3 linked regions of the Shinella zoogloeoides genome follow. The protein of the gene in region 3 binds, or shares a complex with, the protein of the main gene of each other region. Links are inferred from orthologs where the notes say so. Each region holds a gene or a part of one and is shown on either strand. Other genes may lie near its edges.

The links.
Region 1: the proteins of Q9316_RS07435 (region 3) and eno are in contact, whole or in part, in a solved structure (PDB 2FYM), measured with the Escherichia coli proteins. The link is inferred for Shinella zoogloeoides from one-to-one orthologs.
Region 2: the proteins of Q9316_RS07435 (region 3) and pnp are in contact, whole or in part, in a cryo-EM structure (PDB 9QH0), measured with the Escherichia coli proteins. The link is inferred for Shinella zoogloeoides from one-to-one orthologs.

Annotation. Positions count from the first base shown.
Region 1 is NZ_CP132311.1:1,470,759-1,476,095, forward strand. The notes cover bases 1-2,984. They hold eno (phosphopyruvate hydratase), read left to right. Parts: upstream 1-847; coding sequence 848-2,122; downstream 2,123-2,984. Other genes in these bases: kdsA (3-deoxy-8-phosphooctulonate synthase), read left to right, coding at 1-718; Q9316_RS08345 (FtsB family cell division protein), read left to right, coding at 2,261-2,569; pdhA (pyruvate dehydrogenase (acetyl-transferring) E1 component subunit alpha), read left to right, coding at 2,718-2,984. Also shown: more of pdhA, read left to right, coding at 2,985-3,764; Q9316_RS08355 (pyruvate dehydrogenase complex E1 component subunit beta), read left to right, coding at 3,782-5,164; Q9316_RS08360 (pyruvate dehydrogenase complex dihydrolipoamide acetyltransferase), read left to right, coding at 5,180-5,337. UniProt on the Escherichia coli protein: Catalyzes the reversible conversion of 2-phosphoglycerate (2-PG) into phosphoenolpyruvate (PEP). It is essential for the degradation of carbohydrates via glycolysis.
Region 2 is NZ_CP132311.1:288,228-293,577, forward strand. What follows is about bases 1-2,997. They hold pnp (polyribonucleotide nucleotidyltransferase), read left to right. Parts: upstream 1-426; coding sequence 427-2,568; downstream 2,569-2,997. Other genes in these bases: rpsO (30S ribosomal protein S15), read left to right, coding at 1-113; Q9316_RS02370 (class I SAM-dependent methyltransferase), read left to right, coding at 2,657-2,997. Outside these bases: more of Q9316_RS02370, read left to right, coding at 2,998-3,673; Q9316_RS02375 (Lrp/AsnC family transcriptional regulator), read right to left, coding at 3,683-4,141; Q9316_RS02380 (LysE family translocator), read left to right, coding at 4,272-4,871; Q9316_RS02385 (hypothetical protein), read left to right, coding at 4,937-5,164; enoyl-ACP reductase FabI, read right to left, coding at 5,208-5,350. UniProt on the Escherichia coli protein: Involved in mRNA degradation. Catalyzes the phosphorolysis of single-stranded polyribonucleotides processively in the 3'- to 5'-direction. Also involved, along with RNase II, in tRNA processing.
Region 3 is NZ_CP132311.1:1,303,376-1,311,465, reverse strand. The notes cover bases 2,163-5,544. They hold Q9316_RS07435 (Rne/Rng family ribonuclease), read left to right. Parts: upstream 2,163-2,479; coding sequence 2,480-5,344; downstream 5,345-5,544. Other genes in these bases: Q9316_RS07430 (SDR family oxidoreductase), read left to right, coding at 5,481-5,544. Also shown: Q9316_RS07445 (penicillin-binding protein 1A), read right to left, coding at 1-330; Q9316_RS07440 (N-acetylmuramoyl-L-alanine amidase), read right to left, coding at 606-1,844; more of Q9316_RS07430, read left to right, coding at 5,545-6,245; Q9316_RS07425 (pyridoxal phosphate-dependent aminotransferase), read right to left, coding at 6,321-7,472; Q9316_RS07420 (DsbA family protein), read left to right, coding at 7,678-8,090. UniProt on the Escherichia coli protein: Endoribonuclease that plays a central role in RNA processing and decay. Required for the maturation of 5S and 16S rRNAs and the majority of tRNAs. Also involved in the degradation of most mRNAs.

The sequences.
Region 1 (5,337 bases), 160 kb from region 3 along the record:
GATCGCCGGCACCCTCGCTGAACTCTGCGGCAAGCTCGGCCTCGGCCTCGTCTACAAATCGTCCTTCGACAAGGCCAACCGGACGTCGATCGCCGGCAAGCGCGGCATCGGCCTTGAGAAGGCGATGGAAATCTTCGCCGATCTCAAGAAGGATTTCGGCTTTCCGGTGCTGACCGATGTTCACACCGAGGAACAGTGCGGCCTCGTGGCCGGCACGGTCGATATCCTCCAGATCCCGGCCTTCCTGTCGCGCCAGACCGATCTTCTGGTCGCTGCCGCCAAGACCGGCCGTGCGATCAACGTCAAGAAGGGCCAGTTCCTCGCGCCCTGGGACATGAAGAACGTGCTCGCCAAATTCACCGAGAGCGGCAATCCGAACGTGCTCCTGTGCGAGCGCGGCGCCTCCTTCGGCTACAACACGCTCGTCTCCGACATGCGCTCTCTGCCGATCATGGCCTCGCTCGGCGCGCCTGTCGTGTTCGATGCGACCCATTCCGTGCAGCAGCCGGGCGGGCAGGGTGGCTCGACCGGCGGCCAGCGCGAATTCGTGGAGACGCTCGCGCGGGCGGCGGTGGCTGTCGGCATCGCCGGCCTTTTCGTCGAGACGCATGAGGATCCGGACAATGCGCCCTCCGACGGCCCCAACATGGTGCACCTGAAGGACATGCCGCGGCTTCTCGAAAAACTGCTGGCCTTCGACGCGATCGCCAAGGGTTGAGACTTCAAACGGATGACACGGAGACGTGCCATTCGTTTTTTCTGGCGCCATCACGCCATTGTAATTTCCACATGGTCGATTAGAAGTGGATTTTAATCGATTAATAAACCCCGAACCAGGACGATATCCATGACTGCTATCATCGACATCATCGGCCGCGAGATTCTCGACAGCCGCGGCAACCCCACCGTCGAAGTGGACGTGCACCTCGAGGATGGCAGCTTCGGCCGCGCGGCCGTTCCGTCGGGCGCCTCGACCGGCGCGCATGAAGCCGTCGAACTGCGCGACGGTGGCAAGCGCTACCTCGGCAAGGGTGTCGAGAATGCCGTTGCCGCCGTCAACGGCGAGATCTTCGAGGCGATCGGCGGGCTCGACGCGGAAGACCAGATCCAGATCGACCAGACCATGATCGAACTCGACGGCACGCCGAACAAGGCGCGCCTCGGCGCCAACGCCATTCTCGGTGTGTCGCTCGCTGTCGCCAAGGCTGCCGCGGAAGCGGCCAACCTGCCGCTCTACCGCTATGTCGGCGGTCCGAACGCCCGCATCCTGCCGGTGCCGATGATGAACATCATCAATGGCGGCGCGCATGCCGATAACCCGATCGACTTCCAGGAATTCATGATCGTGCCAGTTGGCGCCGACAATGTACGCGATGCCGTGCGCATGGGCTCTGAAGTCTTCCACACGCTGAAGAAGCAGCTCGCCGCCGACGGCCACAACACCAATGTCGGCGACGAAGGCGGCTTCGCGCCGGGTCTCGCCTCCGCCCCGGCCGCCCTCGACTTCATCATGAAGTCGATCGAGAAGGCCGGCTACCGTCCGGGCGAGGACATGTTCATCGCGCTCGACTGCGCCTCGACCGAATTCTTCAAGGACGGCAAGTATGTGCTGGAAGGCGAAGGCCGCACGCTGGAGCCGGGCGCCATGGCCGATTACCTTGCCGAACTCTCGGCAAAGTACCCGATCTTCTCGATCGAGGACGGCATGGCCGAGGACGACTGGGACGGCTGGAAGGCGCTGACCGACAAGATCGGCAAGAAAGTGCAGCTCGTCGGCGACGACCTCTTCGTGACGAACTCGGCGCGCCTGCGCGACGGCATCAAGATGGGTGTTGCCAACTCGATCCTCGTCAAGGTCAACCAGATCGGCTCGCTCTCCGAAACGCTCGACGCCGTCGAGACCGCGCACAAGGCGAGCTATTCGGCCGTCATGTCGCACCGCTCGGGCGAGACGGAAGATTCCACGATCGCAGATCTGGCGGTCGCCACGAACTGCGGCCAGATCAAGACCGGCTCGCTCGCCCGTTCGGATCGTACCGCCAAGTACAACCAGCTCATCCGCATCGAGGAGCAGCTTGGCGCCCAGGCGAAGTATGCCGGCCGCGGCATCCTGCGCGGCTGATCGCAAAACAGTTTTTCCGCAATGGCGAAACCCGCATCTCCGGATGCGGGTTTTTTCTTTGACCGGTCCATCATGGTCAATGGTCGGTTAACCGCTTGCCGCTAGTGTCGATCCCGTATTGCGTATCGGGGCACGGACATGTGGACCAAACATCATAAAAAGCGGAAATTCGGCCGGCTGGCACTGCCGGTTATTACGGTCGCATTCCTTTCCTACTTCGGCTATCATTCCGTCCATGGTGACTTCGGTCTGCGCGGAATGGAGGATTTCGAGCGACAGAGAGTAGAGCGACAGGCGCGTCTGGACGTGCTCGTGCGGCAGCGCCAGATCCTGGAAAAAGAGGTCGCCCTGATGAGTGACGGCTCGCTTGAACGCGATATGCTGGACGAGAAGGCGCGCTCGTATCTCAACATGTCGCGGAACGACGAAATCGTCATTTTCCACTGAAAAACTCGATTAACCGAAATCTTGTTAATCGTAAATCTGCCTTACTAATCAGCGGCTTACAAAGAATATAAGCCATGCATTTATGGCATTGCTGAGGTGGAATTTCTCCCCTATGGTTTCCTCAAAGGGCAAACATAGGGAGGAACGAATGGCTCCGCGTAAAACCGCGTCCACGTCCAGCCGCAAGACTGCGGCAAAGCCTGCGAAGAAAGACTTCACTGGCGGCACCATCGCCGAATTCTCCAAGGAAGACGATCTCAAAGCCTATCGCGAGATGCTGCTGATCCGGCGTTTCGAGGAAAAGGCCGGCCAGCTCTACGGCATGGGCTTCATCGGCGGCTTCTGTCACCTTTACATCGGCCAGGAAGCTGTCGTCGTCGGCATGCAGCTGGCACTGAAGGAAGGTGATCAGGTCATCACCGGCTATCGCGACCACGGCCACATGCTCGCTTGCGGCATGAGCGCGCGCGGCGTGATGGCGGAGCTGACCGGACGCCGCGGCGGCCTTTCCAAGGGCAAGGGCGGCTCCATGCACATGTTCTCCAAGGAAAAGCACTTCTACGGCGGCCATGGCATCGTCGGCGCGCAGGTCTCGCTCGGCACTGGCCTCGCCTTCGCCAACCGCTACCGCGGCAACGACAACGTCTCGCTCGCCTATTTCGGTGACGGCGCCGCCAACCAGGGCCAAGTCTACGAGAGCTTCAACATGGCGGCGCTCTGGAAGCTGCCGGTGATCTACGTGATCGAGAACAACCGCTACGCCATGGGCACGGCCGTCTCGCGCGCCTCCGCCCAGACCGACTTCTCGCAGCGCGGCGCTTCCTTCAACATCCCCGGCTTCCAGGTGGATGGCATGGACGTGCGCGCGGTCAAGGCCGCCGCCGACGAGGCCGTCGAACATTGCCGCTCCGGCAAGGGTCCGGTCATCCTCGAAATGCAGACCTACCGCTATCGCGGCCACTCCATGTCCGACCCGGCGAAGTACCGCTCGAAGGACGAGGTGCAGAAGATGCGCTCCGAGCACGACCCGATCGAGCAGGTGCGTGCCCGTCTTCTGGAAAACAACTGGGCAAGCGAAGACGATCTCAAGCAGATCGACAAGGACGTCCGTGACATCGTCGCCGACAGCGCCGATTTCGCGCAGTCCGATCCGGAGCCGGATGTATCCGAACTCTACACCGACATCCTGCTGTAATCCGGGGAGGGACACCAATGCCAATCGAAATTCTCATGCCCGCCCTGTCTCCGACCATGGAGGAGGGCACGCTCTCCAAGTGGGTCAAGAACGAGGGTGACACCGTCAAGTCCGGCGACGTCATCGCCGAGATCGAAACCGACAAGGCGACGATGGAAGTCGAAGCCGTCGATGAAGGCGTGATCGGCAAGATCCTGATCGCCGCCGGCACCGAAGGCGTCAAGGTCAACACGGCGATCGCCGTGCTGCTGCAGGATGGCGAAAGCGCCGATTCGGTCGCGGCCCCCAAGGCCGCCGCCGCCGAAAAGCCTGCGGAAGCCGCCGCGCCTGCTGCTCCGGCTCCGGCCGCCGCAGCGCCGGTTCCGGCCGCGCCGAAGGGCGAGACCGCCGCCGATCCGGATATTCCGGCCGGCACCGAAATGGTGATGACGACAGTGCGCGAAGCGCTGCGCGACGCTATGGCGGAAGAAATGCGCCGCGACGATAACGTCTTCGTCATGGGCGAGGAAGTCGCCGAATACCAGGGCGCCTACAAGATCACGCAGGGCCTGCTGCAGGAATTCGGCGCCCGCCGCGTCATCGATACGCCGATCACCGAGCACGGCTTTGCCGGCGTCGGCGTCGGCGCGGCCATGACCGGCCTGAAGCCGATCGTCGAGTTCATGACCTTCAACTTCGCCATGCAGGCGATCGACCAGATCATCAACTCGGCCGCCAAGACGCTTTACATGTCGGGCGGCCAGATGGGCGCGCCGATGGTCTTCCGCGGCCCGAACGGCGCGGCGGCCCGCGTGGCGGCCCAGCATTCGCAGTGCTATGCCGCCTGGTACAGCCAGATCCCCGGCCTCAAGGTCGTCATGCCCTATACGGCTGCCGACGCGAAGGGTCTCCTGAAGGCGGCCATCCGCGATCCGAACCCGGTCATCTTCCTCGAAAACGAAATCCTCTACGGCCAGAGCTTCGAAGTGCCGAAGATGGACGATTTCGTGCTGCCGATCGGCAAGGCGCGCATCCACAAGAAGGGTAACGACGTTACCGTCGTCTCCTTCGGCATCGGCATGACCTATGCCATCAAGGCGATCGCCGAACTCGAGAAGGAAGGCATCGACGTCGAGCTGATCGACCTGCGCACCATCCGCCCGATGGACCTGCCGACGGTCATCGAATCGGTCAAGAAGACCGGCCGTCTCGTCACCGTCGAGGAAGGCTATCCGCAGTCCTCCGTCGGCACCGAGATCGCAACCCGCGTCATGCAGCAGGCCTTCGACTATCTCGATGCGCCGATCCTGACGATCGCCGGCAAGGACGTCCCGATGCCCTACGCCGCGAACCTCGAAAAGCTGGCCTTGCCGAATGTCGGCGAAGTCGTCCAGGCGGTCAAAACCGTCTGCTACAAGTAAGGGGAGGGCTGAGGTATGCCGATCAACATCACGATGCCGGCGCTCTCGCCCACCATGGAAGAGGGCAATCTGGCCAAGTGGCTCGTCAAGGAAGGCGACACCGTGAAATCCGGTGACGTCATCGCCGAGATCGAGACCGACAAGGCAACGATGGAAGTCGAAGCCGTCGACGA
Region 2 (5,350 bases), 1.0 Mb from region 3 along the record:
GCCGTGGTCTGCTGACGATGGTTTCCAGCCGCCGCTCGCTTCTTGACTACCTCAAGAAGAAGGACGAAGCCCGTTACAGCAAGCTGATTGCTGCCCTGGGCATTCGCCGCTAAACAGTTCCGGCGGGCGCTCGTTTCGAGCGCCCGCCGCTTTTTTTCGCGGAAGGCAATTCCGCCATACCGTTTCGCCTGTGTCGGTTGCGACCGCCTCGTGAAACGGGTTTTCCAGCAGGCCGGATGGGCCGGCCCTGCGGAACCAACCGATGACCTGTCATGGGGCAGGATTGCAGGATGCTTCGGTCCGTGCCTTTGCGCGGGTCGCCTTTCGGAAGCCTCCCGTTGTCTTGCCCATGATGCGTCATGAAAGCGGATAGACCACCTGCGCCTTTTGGCGGCGGTGCGCGTATCTGCCTTAGAAGGACAAGACATGTTCGATACCCATACGGTTGAAATCGAATGGGCGGGCCGTCCGCTCAAGCTGGAAACGGGCAAGATCGCCCGCCAGGCTGACGGCGCCGTTCTCGCGACTTATGGCGAAACCGTCGTTCTCGCCACCGTCGTTTCCGCCAAGGCGCCGAAGCCGGGCCAGGATTTCTTCCCGCTGACCGTCAACTACCAGGAAAAGACCTACGCCGCCGGCAAGATCCCGGGTGGCTATTTCAAGCGCGAAGGCCGCCCGTCGGAAAAGGAAACGCTGGTTTCCCGCCTGATCGACCGTCCGATCCGCCCGCTCTTCCCGGAAGGCTACAAGAACGACACGCAGGTCGTCGTCACGGTCGTCCAGCATGACCTCGAAAACGATCCCGACGTCCTGTCGATGGTTGCCGCTTCCGCGGCCCTGACGATCTCGGGCGTTCCCTTCATGGGCCCGGTCGGCGCAGCGCGCGTCGGCTACATCAACGGCGAATACGTTCTCAACCCGCATCTCGACGAGATGGACGAGTCGGTTCTCGACCTCGTCGTCGCCGGCACGCAGGACGCCGTTCTGATGGTCGAGTCGGAAGCCAAGGAACTGAACGAAGACGTCATGCTCGGCGCCGTCATGTTCGGCCACAAGGGTTTCCAGCCGGTCATCGACGCGATCATCAAGCTCGCGGAAGTCGCTGCCAAGGAGCCGCGCGACTTTACCCCGGAAGATCATTCCGAACTCGAAGCCGAAATGCTCGGCCTTGCCGAAACGGAACTGCGCGCCGCCTACAAGATCACCCAGAAGGCCGATCGCTACGCCGCCGTCGACGCCGTCAAGGCCAAGGTGAAGGCACATTTCCTGCCCGAGGGCGTTGAGCCGAAGTACACCGCCGAAGTCATCGGCGCCGTCTTCAAGCACCTTCAGGCCAAGATCGTTCGCTGGAACATCCTCGACACCAAGAGCCGCATCGACGGCCGCGATCTCGAAACCGTCCGCGCCATCGTCTCGGAAGTCGGCATCCTGCCGCGCACCCACGGCTCGGCCCTGTTCACCCGCGGCGAAACCCAGGCGGTGGTCGTTGCCACGCTCGGCACCGGCGAAGACGAGCAGTATGTCGACAGCCTGACCGGCATGTATAAGGAACGCTTCCTGCTGCACTACAACTTCCCGCCCTATTCGGTCGGTGAGACGGGCCGCATGGGCTCCCCGGGCCGCCGCGAAATCGGCCACGGCAAGCTTGCCTGGCGCGCGATCCGCCCGATGCTGCCGACGGCGGAACAGTTCCCCTACACGCTGCGTGTCGTGTCCGAGATCACCGAGTCCAACGGCTCGTCCTCGATGGCAACGGTCTGCGGCACCTCGCTCGCGCTGATGGACGCCGGCGTTCCGCTGGCCAAGCCGGTTGCCGGCATCGCCATGGGCCTGATCCTTGAAGGCGAGCGCTTCGCGGTTCTCTCCGACATCCTCGGCGACGAAGACCATCTCGGCGACATGGACTTCAAGGTTGCCGGCACCGCTGACGGCATCACCTCGCTGCAGATGGACATCAAGATCGCCGGTATCACCGAGGAGATCATGAAGGTCGCGCTCAGCCAGGCGCAGGGCGGCCGCAAGCACATCCTCGGCGAGATGGCCAATGCCATCTCCGAAGGCCGCAGCCAGCTCGGCGAATTCGCACCGCGCATCGAAGTCATGAACATCCCGGTCGACAAGATCCGTGAAGTCATCGGCACGGGCGGCAAGGTCATCCGCGAGATCGTCGAAAAGACCGGCGCCAAGATCAACATCGAAGACGACGGCACGATCAAGATCGCGTCCTCGTCCGGCAAGGAGATCGAAGCGGCCCGCAAGTGGATCCACTCCATCGTCGCTGAACCGGAAGTCGGCATGATCTACGAAGGCACGGTCGTCAAGACCGCAGACTTCGGCGCCTTCGTCAACTTCTTCGGCCCGCGTGACGGCCTCGTGCACATCTCGCAGCTCGCCCAGGAGCGCGTTGCCAAGACCTCCGACGTCGTCAAGGAAGGCGACAAGGTCTGGGTCAAGCTGATGGGCTTCGACGAGCGCGGCAAGGTTCGCCTTTCCATGAAGGTCGTCGACCAGGCCACCGGCAAGGAAGTCGTTGCCGACAAGAAGGGCGACGGCGAAGCCGCCGAATAATCGGACCCTTACCGATCGAGGGGGCGCGGAGCGGCACGTTCCGCGCCCTTTTCTTTGACTGATCTTTTTCCTCCGCCGAAAGCCGACCATGACCCGCGACGCCCTGAAAACCCTGTTCCATCCCTTTGCCGCCGGCACGCTTGCCATGCCGGGCGAGGACGAGCGCTACCTTTTCCTCGGCGCGGAGGCCGGGCAGCGCCCGCCGGAAGGTTTCGGCGCGACGCTCGACGCGGTGCAGCCGCTGCGTTCGCTCTATCGCGGGCTCGAAGCCGTGCGCGTGCCGGTCAAGCCGGCCGTCGAGGGCGACGACTATGACGGCGCCCTCATCCTGATCAACAAGCACAAGGGCGAGAACGAGAACCGGATCGCCGAGGCGCTGCGCCGCGTGCGCACCGGCGGCCTGATCGTCGTTGCCGGCGGCAAGGAGGACGGCATCCAGTCCATGCGCAAGCGCCTGGACCAGCTCGGCCTGACCGGCGACTACACGCCGAAGTACCACGGCCTCGCCATCTGGTTCGCCCGGCCGGAAGACCCGGCCGACGCGATCGCCAAGCTGGCTGCAAAGCCGGTGCGCATCGCCGGCCGCTTCACGGCGGCGCCCGGCATGTTCTCGCATGACCGGATCGACGAGGGCTCCGAGCTACTGGCCACCCGCATTCCCGAGGACTTCCACGGTCACGCCGCCGATTTCGGCGCGGGCTGGGGCTACCTCTCGGTCATGCTCGGCGGCCGCGCGCCGCAGGTCAAGGGCATCGACGTGTTCGAGGCGCACCACGACGCGCTGGAAGCTGCCAGGGAAAACATGGCGGAGAATTGCCCGAACATTCCGGCGCGCTACTACTGGTTCGACCTCACCGCCGAGACGCCGCGCGACCACTACGACCTCATCGTCATGAACCCGCCCTTCCACGAGGGCCATGCAGCCGACCATTCGCTCGGCGCCGGCATGATCCGCATGGCGGCGAAGTCGCTGAAGGCCGGCGGACGCCTGCTGATGGTCGCCAACCGCGGCCTGCCCTACGAGCCGGTGCTGAAGGAAGCCTTCAAGGAAAGCGGCGAAGTCTGCCGCAACGCCCGCTTCAAGGTGCTGTGGGGCCGGCGCTGAGGCGTCGGCCTATAGCGGCAGGGCGAAGGTCTGCTTGATCGTCTCGCTCGGCACGTCCGTCTTGACGGTCTGGATGCCGTTCCGGCGCGTCAGATGCGTCGACTGGAAGCGGCGATAATCCTCGAGATCGGCGACGACGACGCGCAGCAGCGCGTCGCTCTCGCCAAGCATGATGTAGCACTCCACCACCTCCGGCAGCCGCTTCATCGCCGCGATGAAGTGGTCGATCGTCTCGGCGTCCTGCGCGGTGAGCGAAATGCGCGCGAACATGGAAAGCTGCAGGCCGACTTTCGCCTGGTCGATCACCGCGACATAGCGGCTGATCACGCCCGCCTCCTCCAGAAGCTTCACCCGGCGCAGGCAGGGCGAGGGTGACAGCCCGACGCGTCTCGCCAACTCGACGTTCTGCAGCCGGCCGTCCTGTTGCAGTTCGCGCAGGATGCGGCGATCGATGTCGTCAAGCTGCATTGGAATCCTCGCAAGCGTTCGAGCCAATCTCTGGCGTCTTATATCAACATCTTCCTAAATCTTGGCATTTTGGCAACCCGATTGCGCGCGAAGGCGTCTAGGCTGCCGCTGTTTCGGTGGGGAGGACATCATGGATTGGGCGTGGTTTCTGGCGACGTCGGGTTTCGCTTTCGCCATGGCGGGCACGCCGGGGCCGAACAACACGATGGTGACGGCCTCGGGCGCCAATTACGGTTTCCGCCGCACGCTTCCGGTGGCCCTCGGCATGGGCGTCGGGGTCGCCGTCATCATCTTCGCCGTGGCGGCGGCGGGCGGTTCCATCGTCTCCGAGCCAAGCGTGCATCTTGCTCTGAAATGGCTGGGCATCGCCTACCTTCTCTGGCTCGCCTGGCGCATTGCCACGGCGCCGGTGGGTATGGGCGCCGAGAACCACAGGCAGAGGCCGTTCACCTTCATCGAGGGTACGCTGTTGCAGGCGGTGAATCCGAAGCTCTGGGTGATGGTGGCGGGCGCCGTCGTCGCTTATGGCGGCGGTGCGGCCGGAGACCTTTCCGTTCCCGCGGCCTTTGCCGCCATCTTCGGCGGCGCGACGCTTGCGAGCACCATCGCCTGGACATGCGTCGGTGTCGGTGCGGCGCGGTTCATCACGCGAGAGCGCAGCCTGAAACTGTTCAACCGCGCCATGGCGCTGCTGCTGGTGCTTTCGCTCCTGCCCGTCGTGCTGGAATAGGCCGGTTGCCAATTTCCGGAAAGAGGTCCACCATCCCCGGATCGTTCTCGTTCAGGAGACCCGCAATGGCTTTTGGACCTGCAAGACCGCCCATGATGGAAGATGTGGCGGAAGTCATCGCCAAGGATGTGAAGGAAGGGGAGGGGCATACGCCGACCTCCGAGGTGCCGCTCGCCTTTTTGCGGCGCGGTGCGGACGGCAAGCCGCTCGAAATGAACGGCCGCGTGCGCATGCTGCTGCTCGGCGTCCTGGCGGCGGTGATCCTGCTCGTCGTGGTGCTGATGGCACTATGACCGGGAGGAGACGGCGCGAAGGCAAGCTTCGCGCCGCGATTTGTTATTCGCTGTCGGCCTTGGCGAGGCGTTCCAGCGTCGGCATGGAGGTGATGTTGTAGCCGGCATCCACATAGTGGATTTCGCCGGTGACGCCGCTCGACAGGTCGGAAAGCAGGTAGAGTGCCGAATTGCCGACATCCTCGA
Region 3 (8,090 bases):
CAGGTTGACGACGATGGCGCGGAAGAGGCCCGTCACGTCCACGCCGGGATGCTGGTAGAAGTTCTTGTCTTCCGCCGAGAGGAAGGCGGCCTTCACGCGGTCGGGAATCGCCTGGATCGGCAGGTAGAGGCGGCGTTCGCGGGCATATTCGGCCATCAGCGCGCCGTTGCCGGCATGCATGCGCGTCGTCACCGGCGGCGCATAGCTGTTCAGCACTTCATAATCGGGAAGATCCTTGGTGACACTTCCGAGATAGAGCGCGACCACAGCCGCCACGCCGAGGAAGAACACGGCGCCAATCCCGAAGAAATATCCAATCAGTCTGATCATGAGCCAGTTACCGATGCCTTATGCTTATAATTTCATCGGGCAGATCGTTGCCCGGCCTGTATTGCCGCGGGCCATTCCGGCCGCTGCGCCCAGCTTGTCCGAAGACGAGTCGCCCCATTTTACCGATCCCTGTAGCGATCGGAATGTGAGGAAAATAGGGCTTACAGCATGCCTTGCGGCTTCGCCACCGCACAATGGCGGCCGATGTCACTTTTCCGGCACAGGCGACACTAGCACGTCCCGCGCCCATGCGCTCCCGGCATCGCCGGACAAGCTTAACCGCCGTTCGCGACGACGGTGGTGCGATATTCGTCCACCGCCTTGGCAATGAGGCCGGCAACCTTCTTCTGCCAGGCCGGATCGATCAGAAGCTGCTCGTCGTCCTTGTTCGACATGAAGCCGAGTTCGAGCAGGATCGAAGGCACGTCCGGCGCGGTCAGCACGCGGAAGCCGGCATGGCGATGCGGATTGTTGATCAGCAGCACCTCGTTCTTGAAGGTGCTGACGACGCTCTGCGCAAGGTTGATGGAGAAGGCCTGCGTCTCGCGGCGCGTCAGGTCCAGCAGGATGTCGGCGACTTCGGCCGGTTCGTCCGCAAAGGAAATGCCGGCGATCTGGTCGGAGAGGTTCTCGCGTTCGGCAAGGTTCGCCGCAAGGCTGTCGGAGGCCTTGTCGGAGATCGTGTAGACCGTCGCGCCGCGGATATCCTTCTGCTTCAGCGTATCGGCGTGAATGGAAATGAGGAGATTGGCGCCTTCGTTGCGGGCGAACTGCACGCGTTGCGAGAGCGAGAGGAATTCGTCCTTTTCGCGGGTCAGGACGGCGCGCGTGCCGGGCAGCTTGTTCAGCGCCTCGGCCAGCTGGCGGGCGAAGGCGAGCGTGACGTTCTTTTCCTCGGTCTTCGTAACGCCGCCGCGCGCGCCGTTGTCGATGCCGCCGTGGCCGGCGTCCACCGCGATGACGAAGGGCCCGTCCGCGCGGCTGCCCGGCAGCAGCGCCGGCGTCTCCGCCGTCGCAGGTGCCGAGGCCTCCTGCCAGCTCTGCTTTTCCATCTGGCCCTGGAATGCCTTGTCGGTGACGATGGCCGTATCGATAACGAGGCGGTAGCTTGCGCCCCCCTGCTCTTCCTGAACCTTGGCAAGCACCACGCCGACGGGACGCGACGCCGTCAGCACGATGCGCGAGCGGCCGGCGGCCATGGTGCCGTAGCGGATGTCGGAGAAGATGCCGCGCGCCTCGAATTCCTCCGCCTTGATGCCGAAAGCCGTCTCGGGCAGGTCGATGAGGACGCGGTAGGGATTTGCGACGTAGTGGACCTTGAAGTCCGGCTTGCGGTCGAAATCGATGACGAGGCGCGTTCGGGCGTCGTCGCCGGCGATGCGGGCGCCGAAGGCGAGCAGCGGCGCGGCCGAAGCGGACACGGCGAAGGCCGGCGTCACGACCGAAAGGCTGAGCACGGCGACAAGCGCGGCTGCAGCGACAGAGAGGATCTTTTCGGTCAGAAGGCGTAGCATCACCACTCGCAGTCCGTTCAAACGCGTGGAAACCGCGCGATGCGGTGCAGGACGAGCTTCATAGATGCCCTCATATGGTTAACCAAAGCTTGCCGTAAGGCCGCGCCGACGCAACGATGCACACAGCCGGCAAATCCATCAAGATTATGGCGCTTCGGGCTTTTCCCTTGCCATTGTGACATATCCGCCATAAAAGCAAAATCAGGGAAAAAGAATAGACGGGATAGAATCGCTTAGAGCAGGCAGCCACCCCCTACGGGACCTTGGCGCCGAACCGGGCCTTCATCCGCCGTCGCGCTGCTTTTTCCCGGCCGACTAGATCGCGTAAACCGGCGGTGGCCGGAACAGTCAAGGTGGATTTCCACCACTCGCCCTTCCCCAAGGGCAATTTCATCGGACCGTTTTGGTCTATGGCACAGGCATTCTCGTTGGACGTTGATGTTGTCGCAGCGGATTTTATCAGAGGGTAACAGGCACCGGGACGCTCGCGTACCGACCTTCCTCCGTCCGCTTACCCCTCACCGGAGCCTAACGGGAACTTACTTATCCGGCGCATCCCTCTCCTCCCCCGGCACTTCCCTTTCAGGGAACAGTTCGCCGTCAGGATTGCGGTTGCGCCGAGGAGCTCAATCTACATGGCAGAAAAAATGCTTATCGACGCGTCTCACGCTGAGGAGACGCGCGTCGTTGTCGTACGCGGAAACCGCATAGAAGAATTCGACTTCGAATCCGAACACAAGAAACAGATCCGCGGCAATATCTACCTTGCCAAGGTCACGCGCGTCGAACCGTCGCTCCAGGCGGCCTTTGTCGATTACGGCGGCAACCGCCACGGCTTCCTGGCCTTCGCCGAAATCCACCCGGACTACTACCAGATTCCGCTCGCCGACCGTCAGGCCCTGCTGAGGGCCGAGGCCGAGGAGCATCGCCGCGACGACGACATCGAGCCCATCGAAACGGGTACCCGCGCGTCCGACGAGAAGGATGCGCCGGCCGAGATCGATGCCGAAGCCGTCGCCGCCGTCGAAGAGACCCCGGTCGAAGCCGTCGCGGAAGCCGAGGTCGTCGAGGCCTCCGCGGACCTTGCTGCGGAAGAGGCCCCGGCCGAAAAGCCGAAGAAGCCGCGCCGCACCCGCAAGGCCAAGGCGAAGACCGAGGACGTCCCGGCCGCCGAAGAAGCCGCCGCCCCTGCCGAAGGCAGCGACGACGAGACGCCCGGCGGCGCGATGGCGATGGCCGTCGACACCGACGAGGTTTCCGAGCCGGCCGAGCGCTCGCGCGGTCGTCGTCGCCGCGATGACGACGACGATGACGACGATCACAACGGCGAAGAGAAAGAAGTCATCGAATCCGTCGGCGCCGAAGACGCCATGGAAGAGGTTCCGGACCGCGTCCAGCGCAAGCCGCGCAAGCAGTACCGTATCCAGGAAGTCATCAAGCGCCGCCAGATCCTGCTCGTGCAGGTCGCCAAGGAAGAGCGCGGCAACAAGGGCGCGGCGCTGACCACCTACCTGTCGCTCGCCGGCCGCTATTCCGTCCTGATGCCGAACACGGCGCGCGGCGGCGGCATTTCCCGCAAGATCACCAACCTGCAGGACCGCAAGCGCCTGAAGGAGATCGCCCGCGACCTCGAGGTTCCGCAGGGCATGGGCGTGATCCTGCGCACCGCCGGCGCCAACCGCACCCGCGTCGAGGTCAAGCGCGACTTCGAATACCTGATGCGCCTGTGGGAGAACGTGCGCACGCTGACGCTCGCCTCCACCGCACCCTGCCTCGTCTACGAGGAAGGCTCGCTCATCAAGCGCTCGATCCGCGACCTCTACAACAAAGACATCAGCGAGATCGTCGTTGCCGGCGAGGAAGGCTACAAGGAGGCGAAAGCCTTCATGAAGATGCTGATGCCGAGCCACGCGAAGGTCGTCCAGCCCTATCGCGACGTGCATCCGATCTTCTCGCGCTCGGGCATCGAAGCCCAGCTCGACCGCATGCTGCAGCCGCAGGTGACGCTGAAGTCCGGCGGCTACATCATCATCAACCAGACCGAGGCGCTCGTCTCGATCGACGTCAACTCCGGCCGCTCGACGCGCGAGCACTCCATCGAGGAGACCGCGCTGCAGACGAACCTGGAAGCCGCCGAGGAAGTGGCGCGCCAGCTTCGCCTCCGCGACCTTGCCGGCCTCGTCGTCATCGACTTCATCGACATGGAGGAGAAGCGCAACAACCGCTCCGTCGAGAAGCGCCTGAAGGACCACCTCAAGAACGATCGCGCGCGCATCCAGGTCGGCCGCATCTCGCATTTCGGCCTGCTCGAAATGTCGCGCCAGCGTATCCGCGCCTCGGTCCTCGAATCGACCATGCAGACCTGCCCGCACTGCAACGGCACGGGCCATATCCGCTCGCAGTCGTCGGTCGCGCTGCACGTCCTGCGCGGCATCGAGGAGTACCTCCTCAAGAACACGACGCACAACATCGTCGTGCGCACGACGCCCGACATCGCGCTCTACCTGCTCAACCACAAGCGCGGCACGATCATCGACTATGAAGGCCGCTTCGGCGTCCAGATCATCATCGAGGCGGATGCCCATGTCGGTGCGCAGCATTTTGCGATCGACCGCGGCGAAGCCGTCGAGAACCCGGTCAAGATCGAGCAGATCCTGCATTTCGAGCCGGAACCGGAAGACGACGACGTCGTGATCGAGGACGAGATCGACGAGGAAGAGGACGAAGCCCGTCCGGCCGCCGCCGCTCAGAGCGCGCCGTCCGCTTCCACCTCCGACGAGAACGGCCGCAACAAGCGCAAGCGTCGCCGCCGTCGCCGTGGTCGTGGCCGCGAGAATGGCGAAGGCACTGACACCGCCTCCTTCGGCGGCGAGCAGCCGGGTGACGAAGACGCGCTCGACGACGACGATGCCGAAGGCGACGAGGGCGCGGAAGAAACGCAGGCCCAGGCCGACGAGACCGCCGAGCAGCGCCGCAAGCGCCGCCGTCGCGGCAAGCGCGGTGGCCGCCGCAATCGTCCCGAGGATGGCTCGGTCGAAGCCGGCGCCGAGGGCGACGAGGCGGACGGCGATGCCGAAGAGGGCGATGCTGCCGAAGAGGTAGTGGCTGTCGAGGTCGAGGTTGCCGAAGTGGCTGCCGCTGCCGAGGAAGCACCCGTCGAAGCCGTTGCCGAGGAAGCGCCGGCAAAGCCGAAGCGTGCCCGCCGCAGCCGCGCAAAGGTCGTGGAAGAAGCCGCGACCGACGAGGCCGCCCGCAGCGAGATCGAAGCGCAGCCAGCTCCGGTTGCCGTCGAAGAGAACGCCACGCCGGCCGAACCGGAAGTCGAGCAGGCATCCGCCGATCTCGAGGAGCCGGCCAAGCCGGTCCGCGCCAACCGCGACATCTCCAAGATCGCGTCGCAGCCGGTGGTGAAGTCCTCGACGGCCAAGGAAGCCGCGCCCGAAGACGACGCCGAAAAGCCCAAGAAGGGCGGCTGGTGGCAGCGCCGCGGCTTCTTCTAAAAAGCCCGCTCATAGTCAGGAAATTGAGAAGGCCCGGTTCGACCGGGCCTTTTTCTTGGCAAGCGGGAATCGGGTGGTTCCGCCTGCGCCCTTCTGCGACATCCGCGTCGTCGGAAACCAGTAAGGGAAAGACCTCATGACCCGTCTTGACAACAAGGTCGCCATCGTCACCGGTGCAAGCTCCGGCATCGGTCGGGCCGCCGCCCTGCTCTTTGCCCGGCAGGGGGCAAAACTCGTTCTTTCAGCCCGCGGACGCGAACGGCTCGATGCGGTTGCGGAAGAGATTCGCTCGGAAGGCGGAATGTCCATCGCCGTTCCCGGCGACGTCAGCGAGGAAGCCCATCACCAGGCCCTGATCGCGACCGCGCAGAAGGAATTCGGCGGCCTCGACATTGCCTTCAACAATGCCGGCACGACCGGGCCGGTCGGCGCCCTGCCGGACCTTTCCATGGAGGAATGGCAGGAAGTGCTTGGCATCAACCTGACCAGCGGCTTTCTCGCGGCCAAATACCAGTTGCCGGCCATGGAGGCGCGCGGCGGCGGCAGCATCGTCTTCACCTCGACCTTCGTCGGCTATACGGCGGGATTTCCGGGGCTTGCCGCCTATGCGGCGTCGAAGTCCGGTCTTGTCGGCCTCGTGCAGGTGCTCGCCTCGGAATATGGCCCCAAGGGCATCCGCGTGAACGCCCTGCTGCCGGGCGCGACGGATACGCCGATGGGCCGGGACGTGGCGAACACGCCGGAAGCGCGGCAATTCGTTGCCGGGCTCAATGCCTTCAAGCGCATCGCCGAGCCGGAGGAAATCGCCGAAGCCGCGCTCTTCCTCTGCTCGGACGCCTCCAGCTTCACCACCGGCACGGCGATGCTGGTCGATGGCGGCGTTTCGATCAACCGGGCCTGAGAAAGGGATTCAGGTTCCTGAAACTCCGATTCCGTTTCCGGCCTCAAGGTCCTGGAACGGAATCGTTTTTCGCAATCAGGCGAGCCAGGCTTCGAGGCGGTCGACCGCCTCGCTCATCTCCTCGAAGGCGCCGGCATAGGAGAAGCGCATCGTGTGGTGGCCGTCCTTCGGGTCGAAGTCGATGCCGGGTGTCGCCGCGACATCGGTCTCGGCCAGCATGCGGCGGGCAAAGGCCATGCTGTCATTGGTGAACCGGCTGACATCCACATAGGCATAGAAGGCACCATCCATCGGCGAGGCGATGGAAAAGCCGAGTTCCGGCAGGCGCTTGACGAGGAAGTCGCGGTTCACGCGGTAGGCGTCACGGTAGACGTTGAGCTCCGCCTCTGCCCCGAGCGCCGCTTCCGCCGCGATCTGCGAGAGTTCCGGCGCGGAGATGTAGAGGCTCTGGGCGATGCGCTCGACCGGGCGCACCAGCGCCTCCGGCAGCACCATCCAGCCGATCCGCCAGCCGGTCATGCAATAGTATTTCGAGAAGGAATTGATGATGACAGCCTCGTCGCCGAATTCCAGCGCCGTCGCCTCCTCGCCGACGAAGGTGAGGCCGTGATAGATCTCGTCGGAGATGAAGGCGATGCCGTTCTCCCGGCAATAGTTTGAGAGCGCCGCAAGTCTGGCCCGGCCGGTGACGGTGCCGGTCGGATTGGCGGGGCTTGCCAGCAGCACGCCGTCGATGCGTCCATGAGTGGCTGCAGCCGTCTCCAGGGCCTCCGGCGTCAGCGTGAAGCCGTTTTCGGCGCTCACCTCGATTTCCACCGTCTCGATGCCAAGCGCGGCGAGGATGTTGCGATAGGCGGGATAGCCGGGACGCGCGATGGCGACGCGGTCGCCGGCGTCGAACAGCGCGAGAAAGGCGAGGTTGAAGCCGGCGGAGGAGCCCGTCGTGATGGCGATGCGGCCCGGATCGACCGAAACCCCGTGATGCTCCCGGTAAAAATCCGAAATGGCGCGACGGAGGGAAATGAGGCCGAGCGCATCCGTATAGCCGATGCGGCCGATCTCCAGGGCCCGGCGGGCCGCCTTACGGGCGGCGTCCGGCGCGGGGTGCACCGGCTGGCCGACGGCCATGGAAATGACCGGCCGACCCGTCGCCCGCCGTTTCGTCGCTTCGGCGAGCACGTCCATGGCGTGGAAGGGTTCGACGGCGCCGCGGCGGGAGAGTTTCATGGGCTTTGCTTCCAGTTCTTCGTTGTGCCTTCCTGCCGCAAGACTTGCCCCTTCACAATCCCGCGAGGGCCGAAAATCCGCCGCTTTTGCCCTATCGTTTGCGCGGGAGCGACCATAAGGTCGTTGAAAGCGACCGCAGGCGCATTGACGCGCGGGCGCTGCCAATGGCACTTCAGCGGCGCATCACGACGAGGACAGGACAGACATGACATTCAAGACGAAGCTCGCGGCCACCGTCGCTCTCACCATCGCGGTCGCAGCCCCCCTTCCGGCCCTCGCCCTCGACGATGCGCAGAAGAAGGAGATCGGCGAGTTCATCAAGGAATATCTCGTCGAGAACCCGGAAATCCTTGTTGACGTGCAGGAGGCGCTGCAGAAGAAGCAGGAAGCCCAGCAGCAGGCCAAGGCCCAGTCGGCCATCACCGACAACGAGAAGGCGATCTTCTCCTCGCCCTACGACATCGCGCTCGGCAACCCGAAGGGCGACGTCACCATCGTCGAGTTCTTCGACTACAATTGCGGCTACTGCAAGCGCGCGCTCTCCGACATGGACGATATCCTGAAGGAAGACAAGAACGTCCGCTTCGTGCTGAAGGAACTGCCGATCCTCGGCCCCGA